Linked DNA regions of Thiorhodovibrio frisius. The protein of the gene in region 2 interacts with the protein of the main gene of each other region in a pairwise test. Links are inferred from orthologs where the notes say so. Each region holds a gene or a part of one and is shown on either strand. Other genes may lie near its edges.

What was found.
Region 1: the proteins of ftsH (region 2) and hflK interact in binary tests that used the Escherichia coli proteins (3 or more experiments, as listed by UniProt). The link is inferred for Thiorhodovibrio frisius from one-to-one orthologs.

The regions. Positions count from the first base shown.
Region 1 is NZ_CP121471.1:752,668-757,053, forward strand. Bases 1,432-4,386 are described here. They hold hflK (FtsH protease activity modulator HflK), read left to right. Parts: upstream 1,432-2,298; coding sequence 2,299-3,474; downstream 3,475-4,386. Other genes in these bases: hflX (ribosome rescue GTPase HflX), read left to right, coding at 1,432-2,060; hflC (protease modulator HflC), read left to right, coding at 3,474-4,386. Also shown: tRNA (adenosine(37)-N6)-dimethylallyltransferase MiaA, read left to right, coding at 1-195; RNA chaperone Hfq, read left to right, coding at 462-719; more of hflX, read left to right, coding at 744-1,431.
Region 2 is NZ_CP121471.1:1,569,146-1,573,499, reverse strand. The notes cover bases 1,433-4,354. They hold ftsH (ATP-dependent zinc metalloprotease FtsH), read right to left. Parts: upstream 3,899-4,354; coding sequence 1,967-3,898; downstream 1,433-1,966. Other genes in these bases: Thiofri_RS07295 (RlmE family RNA methyltransferase), read right to left, coding at 4,108-4,354; folP (dihydropteroate synthase), read right to left, coding at 1,433-1,970. Outside these bases: glmM (phosphoglucosamine mutase), read right to left, coding at 1-1,080; more of folP, read right to left, coding at 1,155-1,432. UniProt on the Escherichia coli protein: Acts as a processive, ATP-dependent zinc metallopeptidase for both cytoplasmic and membrane proteins. Plays a role in the quality control of integral membrane proteins.

The sequences.
Region 1 (4,386 bases), 820 kb from region 2 along the record:
ATGTGGCACTATCTTGATGGCGACTATGATTTCGCGCGCATGCGCGAACTCGCCATCACGGCAACGCGGCAACTTGCCAAGCGACAGCTGACCTGGCTGCGCTCGGAAAGCGACTGCCTGTGGTTGCCCGAGGGTGCGCCTTTGCTCGATCAGGCACTGGAAAGGCTGGCCTGCGCTGGCATTGGCGCGAGTTGATGCGAGCGAACTTTTTAGGCTAGTCGGCGGATAGAAGACCGAAGCATGATCTTAGTATGGCGCATATTTTGCTGAGCACCTATGGTCCCAGCCATCCCGAAGAATGAAAAGCCGGCGTTTTTCAAGACTCAAGCCAGAGATCGCAAGCCATGGAGTTGATCAGGCACCGGTGGCTCTGTGATAACGTATCAGCGAAATCCGTTTTTCATAGGTGCAGCGGACATTGCTGACGAAAGCGGACCCAAACAACAATAGAGTATTTCAGTATGTCGAAGGGGCACAGTCTTCAGGACCCATTTTTGAACGCACTGCGCAAAGAGCGCGTGGCGGTTTCGATTTTTCTGGTCAATGGCATCAAGCTCCAGGGGCAGATCGAATCCTTCGATCAGTTCGTGGTCTTGCTCAAAAATAACGTCAGCCAGATGATCTACAAACACGCAATTTCCACCGTGGTGCCCTCGCGCAACGTCAAATGGTCCTATCCAGATGATGACGCCGAGCCGGACGAGTCCGAAGCGGAATGAGGCAACAGCTGCGATGTGGTCGCGATGTTTGAGCGACCGGACGCGGGCGAGCGCGCGCTTTTGGTGCAGCTTGCCATCGGCAGAAAGCTCGACGCCGAGGAGACGACCGAATTCCGCCTCCTTGTCGAGGCGGCCGGGGCGCTTGAGGTGGGCTTGGTCACTGGCACGCGTGATGCCCCCGACCCGCGCTTTTTCGTTGGACAGGGCAAGGCGGCTGAGCTGGCCGAGCAGGTGGCCGCGACTGACGCGGAGCTTGTGATTTTTGATCATGCCCTGAGTCCGGCGCAGGAACGTAACCTGGAGCGCCGATTATCCTGCCGTGTGGTGGATCGCAACGGGTTGATTTTGGATATTTTCGCTCGGCGCGCGCGCTCGTTCGAGGGCAAACTCCAGGTGGAACTGGCGCAACTGCGGCATCTGTCGACTCGCCTGGTGCGCGGCTGGACCCATCTCGAGCGCCAGAAGGGTGGTATCGGCCTGCGCGGGCCGGGTGAAACCCAGCTCGAGACCGACCGGCGCCTGCTCGGCCAGCGCATTGTTGCCTTGAACAAGCGCCTCGAGCGCATTGAGACCCAGCGCGCCCAGGGGCGCCAGGCGCGGGATCGCGCCGAGATCGCCACAGTGTCTCTGGTGGGCTACACCAATGCCGGCAAGTCCACCCTGTTCAATCGCCTGACTGCGGCCGGGGTGTTTCAGGCCGATCAGCTGTTCGCGACTCTGGACCCAACGCTGCGTCGCCTGGAGCTGCCTAATGCACCGGCCGTGGTGGTGGCGGATACGGTCGGATTCATTAGCCAGTTGCCGCACGAGCTGGTCGCGGCCTTCCGCGCGACCTTGCAGGAAACGCGCTCGGCGGCATTGCTGCTGCATGTCATCGACGCCGCTGGCAATGAGCGTGAGCGTTGCGAGCGGGATGTCGAACAGGTGCTGATGGAGATCGGCACCGAGGGCATTGCGCGCCTGCGGGTGATGAACAAAATCGACCAGCTCGCGGACCAGGGGCCGCGAGTGGATCGCGACGCGGCGGGGCAGGTGACGACGGTGTGGCTGTCTGCGCGCACGGGTGATGGCGTGGAGCTTCTCATTGACGCACTGGCCGAGCGTTTTCGCGGCCAGGTTGAAAACTGTCAGCTCGAGCTTAATCCTTCAGAAGGCGCCCTGCGCGCCTGGCTCTATCGCCACGGGCAAATTCTCGCTGAAGAAGCCAGGGCGGATGGCGGCTGGACCATGGCGGTGATGATCGACCGCGAACGCCTGCGCAGAGAGTTGAAGCGTCATGGTCGGCTTCTGGATGCGCGGGCGCCTGCGGCCGGGACAACACTTGAGGCCGCTTGCCAATAAGGTTGTTGTCCGCGAACAAATATGCCGGCTGTCAGTTTGCAGAGGTGACTTTATGCGCCGAGTCAGGCAAGGGGCTGCCCGCCGCGAAGCGGGTAAGCGAAAGCGCTAGGCGGCAGAATTTCCTGTATGGTGAGGCCGCGCATTGTCGCCGGGGCCTGGAATACCTAAAATGCCCGTTTGATGGTCGTGGCGCAGCATGCATCAGCACCTTCTAATTATTAGCCCAGACGGAGACACTATGGCCTGGAATGAGCCGGGAGGCGGAGGCAAAGACCCTTGGGGGTCCCAGCAGGGAAACCAGGGTGGACCGCCCGATCTTGATGAGATCGTGCGCAATTTGCAGGACAAAATGAAAGGCCTGTTCGGTGGCGATTCGGGCGGTTCTGGTGCTGGTGGGGGCTCCGGTGGTGGTTCACCTGTCGGGCCGCTTGGGGCATGGGCCGTCGGCATCGTCATCGGTGTGCTTCTGGTGCTCTGGCTCGCCACCGGCATTTACATCGTCGACCCGGCCGAGCGCGGCGTGGTGCTGCGCTTTGGTGTCTATGAAAGAACCACCCAGCCTGGCCCGCACTGGCACTGGCCCTGGCCGGTTGAGCAGGTCGAAATTGTCAATGTTGACGAGATTTCGTCCTTCAGCCATAAAGCCCTGATGCTGACCCAGGACGAAAACATCGTCGATGTCGAGCTGACTGTGCAGTCGCGCATCGAGGATGCGTCCAATTACCTGTTCCAGGATCAGAATCCCGAGAAAACCCTGCGTGATGTGACCGAGACCGTGGTGCGCAAGACCATCGGTGGCAGCAAGCTCGACTTCATCCTGACTGAGGGCCGCAGCGCCGTGGCGGCGACCATCCGCGAGCGCGTCCAGGCCCTGATCAAAGAGTACAAGACCGGGCTCCTGGTCACCTCTATCAACATGCAGCCAGCCAAGCCACCGGAGCAGGTCAAAGAGGCTTTCGATGACGCCATTAAGGCGCGCGAGGACAAGGAGCGCTCCGAGAACCAGGCCGAGGCTTACTCCAATCAGATTCTGCCGCAGGCACGCGGTGAAGCGGCCCGGGTGATCGCTGATGCCAAGGCTTATCGCGATCAAGTCATTGCCGAGGCCGAGGGTGAGAGTTCGCGCTTCCTGGCGGTGCTGACGGAATATCGCAAGGCACCTGAGGTGATGCGTGAGCGTCTGTATCTGGCTGCAATGGAGGATGTCATCGGCGACAGCCAGAAGGTGCTGATTGATGTTCCCGACAGCAATAGCCTGATGTATCTGCCGCTGGATCAACTGATGAAAAACACGGGCGCAGGTGGTGGCAAGACCTCAACCGGCGACTTGTCGAGCGCCTCGAGTAGCGACACGAGCAGCTCGACGGCCCAACGGCCGATGCGCAATGTGAATCGCGAACGGAGGACCCGCTGATGACGGACCGCATGAAACTCCTCTCGGGCGTCGCCGTCCTGGTGCTTGTCGGGGCGGTCGCCGCTTCGGCCTTTATCGTGTATCAGTGGGAGATCGCGATCAAACTCCGCCTGGGTGAAATCGTCGGGTCGGAATATCAGCCGGGTCTGCACTGGAAGGTGCCGGTGCTGAACAAGGTGATCAAATTCGACGCGCGCATCCGCACGCTTGACTCCCAGCCTGAGCGCTTCCTCACCATCGAGAAGAAAGACGTGATCGTCGATTCTTACGCCAAATGGCGCATCAATAATGCGGCGCAGTTTTTCCGCTCCACCGGCGGCGACAGCGCCCGCGCCGCGCGCCTGCTGGCCGAGCGCATTAACACCAGCCTGCGTGACGAGTTTGGCCGACGCACCATTCAGGAGGTGGTCTCGGAAGACCGCCTGGAACTGATGCAGGTGCTGACCAGTAAACTCGACACCCAGGCCACAGAGTTGGGCGTCGAGGTGGTTGATGTGCGGGTGAAGAAGATCGACCTGCCACCCGAGGTCAGCGAGTCCGTCTACAACCGCATGCGCGCCGAGCGTGAGCGGGTGGCGAGCGATCTGCGCGCCAAGGGTCACGAGGCCGCTGAGCGCATCCGCGCCGATGCCGACCGCCAGCGCACGGTCACTCTTGCCGATGCCTATAAGGAGTCAGAAGAAACCCGAGGTCTGGGAGATGCCAAGGCGGCGCAGGTCTACGCGGATGCCTTTGAGCAGGACCGCGAGTTCTATGCCTTCTACCGCAGCCTGGATGCCTACCGGAAATCTTTCTTGGGCAAGGACACGACCATGGTGTTGGCGCCAGACTCGGAGTTTTTCCGTTACTTCAACAATCAGCAGGGCGCGGCCGTCTCCCCGGACGGGGCTGGCACTGGCGCGGACAGCCGTC
Region 2 (4,354 bases):
CTCAGCCAGGCTTTGCTCCGAGACTGCGAGCGCGGCCAACACCTGCAAGGCCGCAATAATGCCATCGCCGGTCGAGGTGCGGTCCCGACAGATAATATGACCCGAGGGCTCCCCGCCAAGAATGCCATCATCGGCCTTGAGCCGCTCCATGATGTAGCGATCACCGACCTTGACGCGGGCGAAGTCGATGCCAAGTCGCTGTAGGGCCTGCTCCAGCGCCAGATTACTCATCAGGGTGCCCACCACGGGGCCTTTCAGACAGCCAGCCTGCTGGCGGGACTTGGCAATCAGGTAAAGCATCAAGTCGCCATCGATCAGCCGCCCGTCGGCATCTACCATCAGCACCCGATCCCCGTCACCATCGAAAGCAATGCCAAGATCGGCTTGCTCGCGCTTGACCGCCTGCTGCAAAATCTCGGGATGCAATGATCCGACCGCACGGTTGATATTGAAGCCATCCGGCTCAACGCCAAGGCTGATAATCTCGCCACCGAGTTCCTCAAACACGAACGGAGCAATATTATAGGTAGCGCCATGGGCGCAATCGATCACAATTCGCAGCCCATTTAACGAGAACCACGAGGGCACCGTACTCTTGCAGAACTCGATGTAGCGCCCGCTTGCATCCTCGACCCGCTTGGCTTTGCCAAGCGCGCTCGCCGGGACCGCCTCGAGCGGGAGTTCGAGTTCGTCCTCGATTGCCAGCTCGGTGTCATCGGGCAGCTTATCCCCAGCGCCGGAGAAAAACTTAATGCCATTGTCCTCATACGGATTGTGGGACGCGGTGATGACAATGCCCGCCAAGGCACGCAGGGTACGGGTCAAATAGGCCACGCCCGGCGTTGGCATCGGTCCAAGCAGCCGGATATCCAACCCCGCCGCCACCAGCCCCGCCTCTAGGGCGGACTCAAACATATAGCCAGAAATTCGCGTGTCCTTGCCGATCAGCACCTTGCGGCCGTTGCCATGGCGTGCTAAAACGCGTCCGGCAGCCCAGCCCAGTTTGAGCACAAAATCCGGGCTGACGCTGGGGTCGCCTACGCGACCGCGAATACCATCGGTTCCGAAATACTTTCGCATGCGTTTGGGTCGAGATTGAAGCCTGTTGGTGAATCTGTAACGGGGGCCCGCAGATCAAAGACAATAACCCGCGATCACGGCTTTCCAGCCAGCCGCACAGCCTGTACCAGCTTGAGCGCTTGCACAGTCGCTGCGACATCATGGGTGCGCACAATGGCGGCCCCGCGCTCCACCGCCATGACGGCTGCCGCGAGCCCCGCTGGCATACGCTCGCCCAGCTCGGCACCGGTCAGGGCGCCCAGCATGGACTTGCGCGACAGCCCAACCAGCACCGGCGCGCCTAGTGCAAGCAAGGAGTTAAGCCCCGCCAAAAGCGCCAAATTATGCTCCAAGCGCTTGCCGAAACCAAATCCGGGGTCGATCAGAAGATTATCCCTCGCCATGCCAGCATCTTCAGCAGCCTTCAGCCGCGCGCGCAAAAATCCCGCCACCTCGGCCACCACATCGTCGTAATCCGGGTTCTGCTGCATGGTCGCGGGGTCGCCGCGCATGTGCATCAGCACGACAGGGACTTGCAACTCGACGGCCGTGGCCATGGCACCAGGCTCGCGCAGGGCGCGAATGTCGTTAATGATGCCGGCACCAGCACCGACGGCCTCGCGCATCACAACAGGATCGGAGGTGTCGATAGAAATCACCGCGCCCAGGGTGGGCGCGATGCGTTCAATTACCGGGATGACGCGATCAAGCTGCTCGGCCGCGGCGACAACGGCAGCGCCGGGCCGGGTTGACTCGCCGCCGATATCGATGATTTTCGCCCCGGCCTCGGTCATAGCCTGCGCGTGCGCGCAGGCGGCATCTATCTGGGCGTAGCGCCCGCCATCAGAGAAGGAATCGGGCGTGACATTGAGCACGCCCATGACAGAGGGCTGAGTGAGATCGAGCGTCAATGCTCGCCTGCGGGACCGCCGATTGGACCAATGCCGCTGACGGGCTTACCATCCTCGTCCGAAGTCACCGGAGCATCGGCACTGCCGCCGGGTGGATGCTGCGCATCTTCCTTGTCCCAATCCTTGGGCGGGCGCGGCGGACGGCCTTCCATGATGTCGTTGATCTGCTCCAGGTCAATGGTCTCGTACTTGATCAGCGCGGCGGCCATGTTGTGGAGCTTCTCCATGTTCTCATTCAGCAGGTTCTTGGCGCGCTCATAGTTGCGATCAATGAAACTGCGCACTTCTTCGTCGATCACGTGCGAGGTCTCATCGGACACCGACTTGTGCTGAGTGACCGAGTGGCCGAGAAAAACTTCCTGCTCGTCCTCACCGTAGGCCAGCGGGCCGAGCCTGTCCGACAGGCCCCAGCGGGTGACCATGTTGCGCGCCAGCTCAGTGGCACGCTGGATGTCGTTTGATGCGCCCGTGGTGACCATCTCCGGTCCGAAGATCAGTTCCTCGGCAATGCGCCCGCCGAACAGACTGGAGATTTGACTCTCAAGCCGCTGCTTGCTGTAGCTAAAGCGGTCATCCTCGGGCAAAAACAGCGTCACGCCCAGCGCCCGTCCGCGCGGAATGATGCTGACTTTGTGCACCGGATCATGCTGGGGCACCAAGCGCCCGACGATGGCGTGGCCAGACTCATGATAAGCAGTGAGCTTCTTCTCATCATCAGACATCACCATGGAGCGCCGCTCGGCGCCCATCATGATCTTGTCCTTCGCCTTTTCAAGGTCCTGCATATCCACCAAGCGCTTGTTGGAGCGGGCGGCAAAAAGCGCTGCCTCATTGACCAGATTGGCCAGATCGGCACCCGAGAAACCGGGCGTGCCGCGCGCGAGGATGGACGCCTTCACATCCTCGGCGGTCGGCACCTTGCGCATGTGGACCTTCAGAATCTGCTCGCGTCCGCGCACATCGGGCAGGGGCACGACCACCTGACGGTCAAAGCGACCGGGCCGCAGCAGCGCCGGGTCGAGCACATCGGGTCTGTTGGTAGCGGCAATGACAATGACGCCTTCGGTCCCCTCAAAGCCGTCCATCTCCACCAGCAGTTGGTTCAGCGTCTGCTCGCGCTCGTCATGGCCGCCGCCAAGGCCGGCACCGCGATGACGACCGACGGCGTCGATCTCATCGATAAAAATAATGCAGGGCGCGTGCTTTTTGGCCTGTTCGAACATATCGCGCACGCGCGAGGCACCGACGCCGACGAACATCTCGACAAAGTCCGAACCTGAGATGGTGAAGAAAGGGACCTTGGCCTCACCGGCAATCGCGCGCGCAAGCAGCGTTTTACCGGTGCCAGGCGGGCCGACCATGAGCACGCCTTTGGGAATCTTGCCACCGAGTTTCTGGAACTTGGATGGGTCTTTGAGGAAATCGACCACCTCGACGACTTCGTCTTTGGCTTCCTCGGCTCCGGCCACATCAGCAAAAGTGACCTTAACCTGGTCCTCGCTCAACATGCGCGCCTTGCTCTTGCCAAAGGACATGGCACCGCGCCCGCCGGCGCCGCCCTGCATCTGGCGCATGAAGAAAATCCACAGGCCGATCAGTATAAACAGCGGGAACCAGTTGATCAGTATCTGCATCAACAGCGACTGCTTCTCGGGTGGCGCGGCTTTGATCTCAACATTGTTGTTAAGCAGGTCGCCCACCAAACCATCGTCGCCCGGGCTGTAGGTGGTGAACTTGTGGCCATCGACACCCACACCTTCAATGGTGCGCCCCGTCACCACCACCTCCTTGACCTGACCCTGCTGCACCTGCTCGAGAAAATCCGAGTAGGCCATGGTCCGCGGCGTGCTTGGAGCCGTTGTGAAATTATTAAAGACGGACATCAGCACAATCGCGATGACCACCCACAGAAGCAGATTCTTTGCCATATCACTCACAGACACAGTCTCTCCAAAATTTGTCCAGCATTGCCGGACACCTTGTCGATCAGCCCGACCCGTCGTCGATCAGCCCGACCCGTCGTCGATCAGCCCGACCCGTCAGCCCGCTATCCAGAGCTTCACACCTCATCGCCGAGGCTTCACACCTCATCGATGATATCAGCTGCCGGAGAATTCGCTTGATGACCCTTAGGGAATCAACCCCGAACCGGCGATCGGCATGCTGAGCGAAAACCCGTGGCAACCAGATAGGTTTCACGGCTGTTGGCCCGCGAGGCGTCTGGCTTGCGCGTGACGACCCGCTCGAAACAGCGTCGCAATTCGCGCACCAGTTGGTCAAACCCTTCGCCATGAAACGCCTTGATCACCAGATGACCGCCAGATTGCAGCACTCTGGTTGCCAAGTCCAGTGCCAACTCGCAAAGATGCACTGAGCGCGGTTGA